DNA from 3 places in the Nocardioides caricicola genome. Region 1 is predicted to be linked to each of the others. Evidence: predicted binding sites of a transcription regulator. Region 1 holds the regulator's gene; each other region holds the start of a gene.

Region 1 (4,514 bases):
TGTTCGTCGGGCTCATGCTGATCGCGGCGATCTCCCGCCGGCTCGGCATCACCAAGCCGCCGGAGAAGCCGAAGGGCGACACCGGCGACGAGCCCCGGCCGGTCGGCGGTCGGCGCGCGGCGCGCTGAGTCGCTCGCGTTCGTGCGGTGACTTCGAGGTGGTTTCGAGGCTCGTCGCTAGCGCTCCTCGCACCTCAACCACCGATTGCACGATGGTTGAGGTGCGAGCGAACCGAGCCTCGACACCAAATGCCGCGAGGGGCGGGATCACGGGATCCCGCCCCTCGTCTTCCCCGGCTCGTCAGCCGGGGTCGAAGCGGCTGACGAAGTCTGTGGTGGTTACTGCAGCGGAACGCGCAGCTCCTGGCCGGCAGCGACCATGCCGGACTCGAGGGCGTTGAGCTCCTCGATCTCGTGGACCATGCCGCGCACGTCGCCGTCCTCGGCGATGTCGGCCGCGATGTCCCAGAGCGTCTCGCCGGCGCCGACCATCACGACGCGCGTGGGGGCGGGGGTGCCCTTCTCGCCGGAGGCGACCGAGCCCTGGGCGAGGACGATGCCGACCGCGAGCACCGCGACCAGCGCGACCAGGAACACCACCAGCCGGCCACGCCGGGTGAGCCGCACGGTGCTGCGGCGCTGGGTGGGCGTCCAGGTCATCTGGTCGAGGGTGACGGTGCTCATCGGGACCTCCGGGGGAAGGGGGCTGGGTCGCTGACGTGTCCAGTTCTAGTGGTGGCCACCGACAGTGCTCCGAGACCTGTCTGGACCGCCTGCTCGATCAGACGTTCGATCGAACATGTGTACGAGATTAGAGCACCTGTTCGAACGAATTCAAGGGTGACGCGAACATTTGTTCGAATCGATTCCCGCGACACGCGATTCGAACAGATGTTTGAAATGCGCGGCCGTGGGTGGCTACGGTGAGCCCATGGCCACCAAGAAGACCGCCGACAAGACCGAGGCGAAGCGCGTCACCGAGTTCCCCGACGGTCCGGCCGACGCCACCGGCCTCACCCCGCGCCAGCAGCGGGTGCTCGCGCACATCAAGGACTCCATCGAGAAGCGCGGCTACCCGCCGAGCATGCGCGAGATCGGCGAGGCGGTCGGGCTGACCAGCTCCTCCAGCGTCGCCCACCAGCTGAAGGTCCTGGAGGAGAAGGGCTACCTCAAGCGCGACCCCAACCGGCCGCGCGCCCTCGAGGTCTTCCTGCCCGAGGTCATGGCCGCGCGCCGGTCGATGTCGAGCGCCGAGGAGACGTCGTACGACGAGACCGGCGTGGGCGACGCGATGCCCGCTGCGGCGTACGTCCCGATGGTCGGCCGGATCGCCGCCGGTGGCCCGATCCTGGCCGAGGAGCGGGTCGAGGACGTCTTCCCGCTGCCCAAGCAGCTCGTCGGCGACGGCCAGCTGTTCCTGCTCGAGGTCTCCGGCGACTCGATGGTCGACGCCGCGATCTGCAACGGCGACTACGTCGTGATCCGTCAGCAGCCGACCGCCGAGAACGGCGAGATCGTCGCCGCGATGATCGACGGCGAGGCGACGGTCAAGACGTTCCAGCGCAAGGACGGAAATGTGTGGCTCCTGCCCCACAACCCCGCCTACGATCCGATCGACGGCACTGACGCCACGATCCTGGGTAAAGTGACAGCAGTGCTGCGCCGGGTCTGACGTTTTCTCGCACTATCGGGGAATCACCTGAGCAGACCCTGGTGTTGGTTCCGGGTAGGACCCGGATGGCACAGGGAGGGTGCATGAACAACGCTGGTGCTGTGGCCTCAGCACCTGCGCTTGCCCGCACCTCTGGTCTGCCGGGCTGGGCGCGTGCCCTGCTCGAGCTGCTGCTGATCGTCGCCTTCTGGGTCGTCTACAGCCTCGCCCGGCTGCTCGCCGACACCAACATGCAGCCCGCGCTCGCGCGCGCCAACGAGCTGCTGCACGTCGAGGGCGTCATGGGCATCCAGTGGGAGTTCGCCCTCAACCAGCTGTTCACCGACCACCGGGTGCTCGGCCTCCTCGGCAGCTACTGGTACGCCACCCTGCACTACGTCGTCACCGCGTCGGTGCTGATCTGGCTCTGGCGTCTCGGCGCCGACCGCTACGGTCCGGCCCGCCGCGCGCTGGCCATCGGCACGCTCCTCGCGCTGGTCGCCTACATCTCGCTGCCGACCGCCCCGCCGCGCTTCATCGCCGGGTACGTCGACGTCCTCAGGCTGCACGCCGCCGACGGCTGGTGGGGCGCGGACGCCTCCGCTCCGCGAGGCCTCGGCGGCCTGACCAACGAGCTCGCGGCGTTCCCGTCGATGCATGCCGGCTGGGCGCTGTGGGTCGCGCTCGCGCTGCAGTTCTACGCCACCCGCAAGTGGGTGCGCGTGCTCGGGTGGGTCTATGCCCTCGGCACCGTCGTGGTCATCGTCGGCACCGGCAACCACTGGGTGATCGACGCGCTGGTCGGCTGGATGGTGATCGTGCTGGCCTGGGCCGTCGCGGTGGCGGTCGGCCGGATCCCGGTGCCACCACTGCTGCGCCGGCGAACCCTCAGTCGAACAGTGGATGAACGACCATCACGCGAGGACGCCGTCGTCGTTGACTGAGGCGTGACCCCGCAGCCTTCCTCTCCTGGGCGAGTCCATCGCCGCACCGTGCTCGGCACGGCCACCGTCGGCGCCGCAGCGCTCACCGTCGCGCCGCCGAGCCACGCCGCCGCCCGGTCCTACTTCCAGCACGGCGTCGCGTCGGGCGACCCGCTCCCGAACGCCGTGTTGATCTGGACCCGCGTCACCACCCGCAGCACTCGCGCCGACGTGCAGTGGGAGGTGGCGCGCGACGCCCGCTTCCGCGACGTCGTCCGGCGCGGGACGTTCACCACCAGCGCGAGCCGGGACCACACCGTCAAGGTCGACGTCACCGGCCTGTCGCCGGCGACCTGGTACCACTACCGCTTCACCTACGCCGGAGTCGCCAGCCGTGTCGGTCGCACCCGCACCGCCCCGGCCCACGACGCCCTCCCGGCGAACCTGCGGTTCGGCGTGGTGTCGTGCGCGAACCTCCAGGCGGGCTGGTTCAGTGCCTACCGCGGCCTCGCCGCCCGCGACGACCTGCACGCCGTCGTGCACCTCGGTGACTACCTCTACGAGTACGGGCCCGGCCAGTACGGCTACGGCTTCGACGACGAGGACATCCGCAGCCACGAGCCCGCCCACGAGATGCTGTCGCTGCAGGACTACCGGCGGCGGCACGCGCAGTACAAGCGCGACGCCGACCTGCAGGACCTGCACGCGAAGTACCCCTGGATCGTCACGTGGGACGACCACGAGGTCACCAACGACCAGTACCGAGACGGCGCGGAGAACCACAACACCGACCTCGGCGAGGGCGACTACCTCCAGCGCCGTGCGCGGGCGCACCGGGCGTACGACGAGTGGATGCCGGTGCGCATGGACGGCACCGCCCGGCTGCGCGACGGCGACCGTCTCTACCGGCGGCTCCGCTTCGGCCGGCTCGCCGAGATCAGCATGCTCGACCTGCGCTCCTACCGCGACGCGCAGGTGCCCACGCCCCTGCCCGAGCCGGTCCCGGTCCCCGACTCCGGGGTCAACGACCCGGACCGCACGATCATCGGCCGCCAGCAGCTGGACTGGCTCAAGGACTCGCTGCGCCGCGACCGCGCGCAGTGGAAGGTGATCGGCAACCCCGTGATGATCGCGCCGGTCGACTTCGCCGGCCTGCCGGACGCCCTCGTCGACCCGATCAACGACGTGACCGGGCTGCTCCCCCGCGACGGCGTCCCGTACAACGTCGACCAGTGGGACGGCTACACCGACGACCGGCGCGAGGTGTTCCAGCACATCCGCGACCACCAGGTCACCGACGCGCTGTTCATCACCGGCGACATCCACTCGGGCTGGGCGTGCGAGCTCCCGTACGACGCGTCGACGTACCCGCTCGGCGACTCCGCCGGCGTCGAGTTCGTCTGCTCGTCGGTGACCTCGAACAACCTCAAGGACATCACCGGCACGCCGCCGCGCACGACCAGCCTCGCGGTCGAGGCCCTGATCATCGCCAACAACCGGCACATCAAGTACCTCGACTTCGACAGCCACGGCTTCTCCGTGCTCGACCTGACGCCGGCGCGGGCCCAGATGGACTGGTACGTCATCGGCGACCGGGCCGACCGCGACACCACCGTCACGTGGGCGACGTCGTGGGCGACGAAGACCGGCACCGGCCGGATCGAGCCCGCCGGGGAGCCGGTATGAGGGCGTCTCGGCGCACGTTCCTCCAGGCCGGTGCCGCCGGCCTGGTGTTCTCCTCGCTCCCCCACGCTCCGGCGTACACCGCCCGCAGCCGCAAGCGCGCCTACGTGCTGGTGATCGACGGCTGCCGTCCCGACGAGCTCGACTCCGGCCTGACGCCGAACCTCGCGGCGCTGCGCGACGGCGGGCTCCGGTTCGCCCAGGCGATGTCGATGCCGGTGATGGAGACCATCCCCAACCACGTGATGATGATGACCG
Region 2 (4,514 bases), on a different contig from region 1:
GCCCTCGCGTCGGCGGCGATCGCGTCCAGGCGCGCCGGCCGGAACCCGGCCTCTACGGCCGTGGTCGTCGGCCAGCCGTCGACGCGCGCGGGCCCCGCCGTCTGGGCCGTCGGGGCCGTGTGGGCCGTGTGGGCCGTCTGGGCCGGCGAGGCCGTCGGCACGGCGAGCAGCAGGCTCACGCCCGCGGCGAGGAGTGCTGCTCTCATGCCGATGAGGATAAGTCCGCGGCGGTCCCTAGGATGAACGGTCGTGACCACGACGACCCGGAGGACCATCGGCGTCCTCGCCGTCCAGGGCGACGTGCGCGAGCACGTCCGCACGCTCGAGTCGCTCGGGGTGTCGACCGTGCGGGTGCGCCGTACCTCCGAGCTGGACGCGTGCGACGGTCTGGTGATCCCCGGCGGCGAGTCCACGACGATGGCCAAGCTCGCCCGGACCTTCGACCTGTTCGAGCCGGTCCGGCAGCGGGTCAAGGAGGGCATGCCGACGTTCGGCACCTGCGCCGGGATGATCATGCTCGCCGACCGGATCGAGGACGGCACCGACGACCAGGAGACGATCGGCGGCCTGGACATCACGGTCCGGCGCAACGCCTTCGGGCGGCAGGTCGACTCCTTCGAGGACGACGTCCACTTCGCCGGGCTGCACGAGCCGGTGCACGCGATCTTCATCCGCGCGCCGTGGGTCGAGTCGGTGGGATCAGGCGTCGAGGTCCTCGCTCGTGTCGAGCACGGCGAGGCCGCAGGTAGGATCGTCGCGGTCCGTCAGGGTTCGCTGATGGCGACGTCGTTCCATCCCGAGGTGGGTGGCGACGCCCGGGTCCACCGCCTGTTCGTGGACCTGGTCGCCGGGCCCAAGTAGCGCTGAGTAGAAGAGGGACGCATGTCTGGCCACTCCAAGTGGGCGACCACGAAGCACAAGAAGGCCGCGATCGACGCCAAGCGCGGCAAGCTGTTCGCCAAGCTGATCAAGAACATCGAGATCGCGGCGAAGATGGGCGGCCCCGACCCGGCCGGCAACCCGACGCTGTACGACGCCATCCAGAAGGCGAAGAAGCAGTCGGTGCCGAACAAGAACATCGACTCCGCGGTCAAGCGCGGCGGCGGCCTCGACGGCGGCGGGGTCAACTACGAGACGATCATGTACGAGGTCTACGGTCCGTCGGGCGTTGCGCTGCTCGTCGAGTGCCTGACCGACAACCGCAACCGCGCCGCGATGGAGGTCCGCACGGCCGTCACGCGCAACGGCGGCACCATGGCCGACCCCGGCTCGGTCTCCCGGCTGTTCACCCGCAAGGGCGTCGTGGTCGTGGACAAGAAGCAGGAGAAGGGCGGCGAGCCCTGGGAGGTCTCCGAGGACGACGTCCTCGAGGCGACGCTCGACGCCGGCGCCGAGGAGGTCAACGACCTCGGTGACGGTTTCGAGATCCAGTCGGAGGCGGGCGACGTGGTCGCCGTACGCACCGCGCTGCAGGCCGCCGGCATCGACTACGAGTCCGCCGAGGTCCAGTTCGTCGCCACCATGGACATCCCGGTGACCGAGGTCGACGTCGCCGGCAAGGTCTTCCGCCTGGTCGACGCCGTCGACGACTGCGACGACGTGCAGAACGTCTACAGCAACGCCGACATCCCCGACGACGTCCTCGAGTCGATCGACGCCTGACCTGTCGCAGCCGATCGCGCCGCCGACCCGGGCGTGTCCTCCGGGGCACCGGGGGAGCGGCCGGATAGCGTTGCCTCCGAACACCTGTTCGGACGGAAGGGCTGACCGATGCGCGTGCTGGGGATCGACCCCGGGCTGACCCGCTGTGGCATGGGCGTGGTCGAGGGCATGGTCGGGAGGCCGTTGAGCCTGGTCGACGTCAACGTGCTGCGTACGTCGTCCGACCTGCCGGTCCCGCAGCGGCTGGTGACCATCGAGAAGGGCATCGACGCCTGGCTCGACGAGTACCGCCCCGACGCGGTCGCAGTGGAGCGGGTCTTCGCCCGCTCCGACGTCAGTACCGTGATGGGCACCGCCCAGGCCAGCGGCATCGCGATGGTGTGCGCCGCCCGGCGCGGCCTGCCGATCGCGCTGCACACGCCGAGCGAGGTCAAGGCGGCGGTCTCGGGCAACGGCCGCGCCGACAAGGCCCAGGTCGGGGCCATGGTGACCCGGATCCTGCGGCTGGACGCGATGCCGAAGCCGGCCGACGCCGCCGACGCGCTCGCCCTGGCCATCACCCACATCTGGCGCGGCGGCGCCCAGGCCCGCATCGACGCGGCGCTGGCCGCGGCCGGAGGTGCGAAGAAAGTGAGCAGAGCATGATCGCGTTCGTGTCCGGGAGGGTCGCCCAGGTGACCCTCTCCAGCGCGGTGCTGGAGGTCGGGGGAGTCGGCTTGGAGCTGATGTGCACCCCGGGGACCCTCGCCACGCTGCGCACCGGCCAGGCGGCGACGCTGCCGACCAGCATGGTCGTGCGCGAGGACTCCTTGACCCTCTTCGGCTTCGCGGACGACGACGAGAAGCAGACGTTCGAGCTCGTGCAGACCGCCTCGGGCGTCGGCCCCAAGGTCGCCCAGTCGATGCTCGCCGTGCTCACCCCCGACGACCTGCGCCGCGCGATCGCCGGCGACGACGTCAAGACGCTCACCAAGGTGCCCGGCATCGGCCAGAAGGGCGCCCAGCGGATCATCCTCGAGCTCAAGGACCGCATCGGCGCACCGTCCAGCGTCCGTACGCCGGCCGCGACCCCCGGCTCCGCCCCGTGGCGCGACCAGGTCCACCAGGGTCTGGTCGGGCTCGGCTGGCCGGCTCGCGACGCCGAGAAGGCCGTCGACGCCGTCGCGCCCGAGGCGGGCGAGGTCCCGGACGTGGCCGCCCTGCTGCGCGCCGCCCTGCGCACCCTGAGCAAGGCCTAGGCCGTGCCCTTCCACGAGGACGAGCTGGACGAGGCCGAGTCCACGCACTTCCGGTCGCTGACCGCGGCCGAGGCCGAGGGTGACGAGCGCGCCGTCGAGGCGGTGCTGCGCCCGCGCACGCTCGACGAGGTGGTCGGCCAGGTCCGGGTCCGCGACCAGCTCGGCCTGGTGCTCGAGGCGGCCCGCCGCCGTGGCCGTGCGCCCGACCACGTGCTGCTGTCGGGGCCTCCGGGTCTCGGCAAGACCACGCTCTCGATGATCATCGCCGCGGAGATGCAGGCGCCGCTGCGGCTGACCAGCGGTCCCGCGATCACCCATGCCGGTGACCTCGCGGCGATCCTCTCCGGCATGAACGAGGGCGACGTCCTCTTCGTCGACGAGATCCACCGGATGTCGCGGCCGGCCGAGGAGATGCTCTACATGGCGATGGAGGACTTCCGGGTCGACGTCGTCATCGGCAAGGGCCCGGGTGCGACCGCGATCCCGCTGGAGATCCCCCCGTTCACCCTGGTCGGCGCCACCACCCGCGCCGGGCTGCTGCCCGGGCCGCTGCGCGACCGGTTCGGGTTCACCGCGCACCTCGAGTTCTACGAGCCCCACGAGCTGGACCTGATCGTCCAGCGCTCGGCCCGGTTGCTCGACGTCGCAGTCGAGGACGACGGCACCGCCGAGATCGCCTCGCGCTCGCGCGGTACGCCGCGGATCGCGAACCGGCTGCTGCGCCGGGTGCGCGACTACGCCCAGGTGCGCGCCGGGGGCGTCGTCACGCTCCCGGTCGCGCGCGCGGCGCTGGACCTCTACGAGGTCGACGAGCTCGGCCTCGACCGGCTCGACCGCGCCGTCCTCGACGCGCTGTGCCGCCGCTTCGGCGGGGGACCGGTCGGCATCTCCACGCTCGCCGTCGCAGTCGGCGAGGAGCGCGAGACCGTGGAGGAGGTCGCGGAGCCCTTCCTGGTCCGCAACGGCTTCCTCGCGCGCACCCCACGCGGGCGGATCGCCACGGCCGCGGCCTGGGAGCACCTCGGGCTGAGCGCTCCGCCGGTCAACGTCGCCGGGGACGTCACGCTGTTCGAGGACTGAGCGCGGGCGGAGCCTGCCGCTCGCTGCACCGATTGGTGAGCAGGACCACCCCGCTGGTTACACTTGCGCGTCGGCCGCCCGGTCTGGGCTGTGCCGCGCCCTGCTTATCGCTCGAGAGGTCGTTTCGTCGTGGAGTTCTTGCCGCTGATCGGCATCGCGCTGCTCTTCTGGCTTTTCATCATCCGACCCCAGCAGCGGCGGCAGAAGGAACTTCGCAGCATGCAGTCGTCGTTGGGAACCGGTGACGAGGTCATGCTGACGTCCGGCGTGTTCGCGACCGTGCAGCAGGTCGAGGACGACCACGTCCTCGTCGAGATCGCCGAGGGGGTGACCATCAAGGTCGCCCGCGGAGCGGTCGGCACGATCATCAGCCGCACGGAGCGGCCCGACGAGGTCGAGCAGGACCACGACCAGACCGGCACGGACGCCGGCACGGAGGAGAACTGACATGGCAGGCAGGTCGGCCCGTCCCGGGCGCGTCCTCATCGTCTTCCTTCTCGGAGTGGCGATCCTCTACGGCTTGGTGGCGATCGG
Region 3 (4,514 bases), on a different contig from region 1:
CTGCGGGCCCGGCGCCGCGAGCGGCGGCTGCACGACGCCGACCCGGAGCAGGTGTGGGCCGAGCTGCGCGACACCGCGATCGACCTCGGCGTCGCCTGGCCGACGGGCCGCTCGCCGCGGGTGACCCGTGATGCCCTGGTCCACCACCTCGGCCTGCCGATCACCCCGACCACGCCCGACCGTCCGCCGCACGGTCCGGAGATCGCGCCGGAGGGCGTCGCCGCGCTCGACCGGATCGTGGGCGCCCTGGAGCGGCAGCGCTACTCGCGCCCGGGCAGCGAGCAGCGGATCGCGCTGCGCGCCGACGCCGAGACGTGCGTGGCGAGCCTGACCGGCGGCGCCACCCGAGCGGCCCGCCGGCGGGCGAGCTGGTGGCCGCGCTCGGTGGTCGCCGTCCGCGGCGGCTCCGCCCCGGTCACGCCGACCACCGTCGAGGCGCGGTACGGCGGGGTCGTCGACCAGATGAACTAGGTGGCCGGGGGTCGAGTGCCCAGGAACCCCGGCCGAAATGCGTACGACCCGCCTCCAGGGGCGGGTCGTACGGCGATGCGCGTGGGTTGAGGACTACCAGCCGCCCTCTTCGCGGCGTCGGCGCCAGCGGTCCTCCATGCGGTCCATGAAGGAGCCGTGGGAGGCGGTGCGACGCGGGCGACGGGTGCGGCCGGCGCGGCCACCGTCGATGACGGTGAAGGAACCATGGCTGGGGTGCCCGGAGGCGCGGGGGTCCGCAGCGGCCGAGCCGTGCGGTCCGCGCATCGCGGTGAGCGCGATCGTGGCCGAGGCCAGCATGATCACGAACCCGACGACACCGACCGCGGTGATGCTCGCGACCGCGCCGGTCATCAACACGACGACACCGAGCACGAAGCAGGCACCCGCGATGATCGCGCGACGGCGGGCGGCGCGCCGGAACGCGGTGCCACGCAGCGTCGAGGCGAGCTTGGGGTCTTCCTCGACGAGGGCTCGCTCCATCTGCTCGAGCAGTCGGAGCTCCTCTTCGGAGAGTGGCACCGTTCCTCCTCCAACAGGGTCAACGCCGGCGACTGGCGTCCGGCTCCTGCCAGTCTAGGCAGCGACCCGGCCTCACGGTAGGCGGGATCGGGAAATTCGTCCTGACTCGTGACCCTCAGCGCGCCAGCACGTGCAGCTGGGCCGCCAGCGGCCGGAACTCGGGACGCTCGGACACGGCCTCCTCCAGCTCGACCAGCGCCGCGGTCGCACCGGGCTCCAGGTCGAGCAGCGAGCCGGGCACGAGGTCGGCGAAGATCCGTACGCCGTGCACGGTCGTCACCTCGAAACCGGCCCCCGCGAGCAGCTCGGCGACCTCGACGTCGGTGAACCGGTGCCCGGGCCGGCCACCCCCGGCCGCGGGGTCGTCGAGCAGCGCGCGCGCCTGGGCGAAGTGCCCCGCCATCGCCCGCGCCACGACCGCGGCGTGCCGCTGCGCGACCAGCAGGCTGAGGGTCCCGCCCGGGCGCAGCACCGAGCGGATCGTGGCCAGGGCCGCGGCAGGGTCGTCGACGACCTCCAGGACACCGTGGCAGAGCACCACGTCGGCGCTGTCGGCACCCGAGACGTCGAGCAGCGTCGAGAGGTCACCCTGCTGCCCGGCGACCGCGACACCGGACTCCCGGGCCCGGCGGGCCAGCGCCGCGAGCGCGTCGGGGCTCGGGTCGACCACGGTCACCTGGTGGCCGAGCTCGGCGACGCGGACCGCGAAGCCGCCGGTGCCGCCACCGATGTCGAGCACGTCGCCGGCGCCGTCGAGGACCGGACGCAGGGCCTGCCAGACCACCGAGGTCCGCGCCGCGCTGCGCCGTTCGCTGGGTCGCTCCATGGACGCAACCCTAGTGGGAGCGCGCCGCTCAGCCCGCGCGGACGACCGGGATGCGCTCCTGGTGCGACGCATGCGGCACCAGGCCCAGGCTGCGCTCGACCACCGCGAGGAAGCGGTCCGCGTCGCGGACGAGGTCGTCGGCCTCCCGCTCGGTGACGGCACGGGTCGAGCCGGCCTCGGCGGCCGCGCGCTTGCTCGCCCCCGCCGCGAAGAACCGCGCCCACTCGTCCATCTCGGGCGCGACCTCCGCGAGCAGCACCCAGGCGTTGCGCTGGGAGCGCCGCCGGGCCGACTCCGGCCGGGCCCGCGCCGCGAGCAGCGCGGCGGCGGCGCGCAGCGCCGCGACGTGGGCACAGGCGTAGCGGGTCGGGACCTCGGTCGCGGAGATCGCCTCGCTCAGCGACTCCGCGGCCCGGGCGAGGTAGGCGTGGGTGGTGGCGGGAAGGGCGTACGGGTTCATGGGCAACCTCTCCGTCACGGGGCGAGACCCCGGCGGAGGCGAGGGTCGAGTCGCCCCGCCGGGGATTGTTCGAACATCTGTTCGAACAATCCCAAGGTACACCCCTCCACCGACCGGCCGTCAAGGCCTGCCGGGCACGTGGGTCAGACGGTGATCTCCTCGCGGCACCAGGTGCGCGTGTCCTTGTGCACCAGGCAGCCGACGGCGGCCAGGGTCGCCACGAGGGTCAGCCCGCAGAGCACGGAGAACAGGGTCGGCGGCTCGGTGCGCAGCACGGCCAGGATCCCCACCGCCATGAGGAGGAACAGCGCGACGATCGACCGGCGCGCCCAGTTGTGGCCCTCCCGGAAGAACATCAGCAGCACCCACATGAGCAGGGCCACGACGGCCCACATGACGAGGGCGACCGGCACGAACGCCGGCTGCTCGATCGAGCTCGAGTCGTCGCGCCCGGCCCGCCAGGCGGCCAGCACCTCGTCGCGGTAGGCGATGGTCAGCACCGCCGAGATCCCACTCAGCACCAGCACTGCGATGGTCAGCCAGATCGACGCCGTCGCCGCCGTCGGTCGCTGCGCGCTCATCCGCGCTCCTCTCCCTGTCCGGAGACCCCTCCGGAGAACATAGGGTCTCGCACTATGACTGCCGAGCATCCCTCGATCACCCGGTTTCGAGACGACCACCAGAGTCGCGGCGGCACCGGTCAGGTCGTGATCCTGCCCGACTCCGTGCACACCGCGGCACTCGCCGCGGAGGCGCTGGGCTGTGAGGTCGGGGCGATCGCCAACAGCCTGGTGTTCGACGCGGACGGTTCGCCGGTGCTCATTCTGACGTCAGGCGCCCACCGGGTCGACACCGCCAAGCTCGCCGCCGACCTCGGGGTGACGAACCTCAAGCGGGCCAAGCCCGAGTTCGTGCGCGAGCACACCGGGCAGGTGATCGGCGGCGTGTCCCCGATCGGGCACCCGGCGCCGGTGCCGACGTACCTGGACACCTGGCTGCGCCGGTACGACGTCGTGTGGGCGGCGGCCGGGCACCCGGCGGCGGTGTTCTCCACGACGTTCGACGAGCTCGCGCGGATGACGGGCGCACCCGAGATCGCGGTCGAGTGATGGGGATCGCGTAGATGGCCGGCGTCGTCGTCATCGGCGGCGGGTTCGGCGGCATGGCGGCTGCGGCCCGGCTGGCGAAGCTCGGCCACGACGTCACTCTCGTCGAGCGCACCGCGTCGCTCGGCGGCGCGCTGTCGACGGTGAGCGAGGACGGGTTCACCTGGGACGCGGGCCCGTCGTACACGCTGCTGCCGGCCGTGGTGCGCGACCTGTTCCGCAAGTCCGGCCGGCCGCTGGAGCGAGAGCTCGACCTGGTGCCGCTCGACCTGGTGCGCGAGCACCGGTTCGAGGACGGCACGTCCCTGCGGCTGCCGCACGGACGGGCCGCGCAGCTGGCGGCGTTCGACGAGCTCGGCGCCGGGCTCGGGCGCCGGTGGGTGGACCACGTGGCGTCGTACGCCGACGACTGGGAGGTGCTGCGCCGCGGCTACCTGGAGAACCCGTGGGACCCGGCCGCGGCGCCGGCGCTGCTCGACAGCCGGGAGACGCTGTTCAAGCGGCTGAAGCGCACGTTCAAGGACGAGCGGCTGCGGCTCGTGGCCGGCCACCCGCTGGTCGCCGGCGGCCACGACCTGCGCAACGTCCCGGCCTGGCTCGGGACCACGGCGTACGTCGAGCAGCGGTTCGGGGCGTGGACGGTCGAGGGCGGCCTCGCCCGGCTCGGCGAGGTCCTCGGGGCCCGGCTGGCGACGCGCAAGGTGACCGTGCTGACCGAGACCTCCGCGACGGACCTGGTCGTGCGCTCCGGCCGGGTCGCGGCGGTGTCGACGACCGCGGGCGAGCTGGCCGCCGACGTCGTGGTGTGCGCGGTCGACCCGCGTGGACTGCCGGCGCTGGCACCGTACGTCCACAAGACGATGCCCGCGATCCCGCCGGTGGTGGTGCACGTCGGGCTGTCCGGGGAGGCGCCAGACCTCCCCCACGAGCTCGTCCTGCACGGCGACCCGATGCTGGTCGTGCGCCGGCAGGGCAACGCGCTGACCGTGCACGGGCGCGGCAAGCTGTCCGAGGACATCCTGCGCGCGCTCGCGCGGCACAAGATCGACGTCCGCGCGCAGGTGGTGACACGCGTCGACCGCAGCCCGCGTGCGCAGGTCGAGCACTGGGG

What was found. The regulator LexA, encoded in region 1, represses DNA repair genes until DNA is damaged. The targets are predictions, from matches to a motif close to TCGAACANNTGTTCGA.
Region 2: a site for LexA is predicted at 1,739-1,754, ahead of ruvC (crossover junction endodeoxyribonuclease RuvC). Genes of this name have one in related genera too.
Region 3: a site for LexA is predicted at 2,367-2,382, ahead of ABD875_RS04960 (SAV_6107 family HEPN domain-containing protein). Genes of this name have one in related genera too.

Annotation. Positions count from the first base shown of each region.
Region 1 is NZ_BAABFQ010000007.1:434,911-439,424, forward strand. Features, by position in the region: gene ABD875_RS16120 (hypothetical protein) at 1-128, shown strand, start outside; gene ABD875_RS16125 (LysM peptidoglycan-binding domain-containing protein) at 339-683, opposite strand; gene lexA (transcriptional repressor LexA) at 931-1,671, shown strand; gene ABD875_RS16135 (phosphatase PAP2 family protein) at 1,773-2,594, shown strand; gene ABD875_RS16140 (alkaline phosphatase D family protein) at 2,643-4,259, shown strand; gene ABD875_RS16145 (alkaline phosphatase family protein) at 4,256-4,514, shown strand, end outside.
Region 2 is NZ_BAABFQ010000010.1:93,007-97,520, reverse strand. Features, by position in the region: gene ABD875_RS21350 (serine hydrolase domain-containing protein) at 1-206, opposite strand, end outside; gene pdxT (pyridoxal 5'-phosphate synthase glutaminase subunit PdxT) at 250-861, shown strand; gene ABD875_RS21340 (YebC/PmpR family DNA-binding transcriptional regulator) at 883-1,662, shown strand; gene ruvC (crossover junction endodeoxyribonuclease RuvC) at 1,780-2,307, shown strand; gene ruvA (Holliday junction branch migration protein RuvA) at 2,304-2,900, shown strand; gene ruvB (Holliday junction branch migration DNA helicase RuvB) at 2,904-3,980, shown strand; gene yajC (preprotein translocase subunit YajC) at 4,110-4,427, shown strand; gene secD (protein translocase subunit SecD) at 4,429-4,514, shown strand, end outside.
Region 3 is NZ_BAABFQ010000003.1:660,977-665,490, forward strand. Features, by position in the region: gene ABD875_RS04945 (transglutaminase TgpA family protein) at 1-471, shown strand, start outside; gene ABD875_RS04950 (DUF3040 domain-containing protein) at 565-1,011, opposite strand; gene ABD875_RS04955 (methyltransferase domain-containing protein) at 1,127-1,837, opposite strand; gene ABD875_RS04960 (SAV_6107 family HEPN domain-containing protein) at 1,866-2,297, opposite strand; gene ABD875_RS04965 (hypothetical protein) at 2,441-2,878, opposite strand; gene ABD875_RS04970 (YbaK/EbsC family protein) at 2,933-3,406, shown strand; gene ABD875_RS04975 (phytoene desaturase family protein) at 3,421-4,514, shown strand, end outside.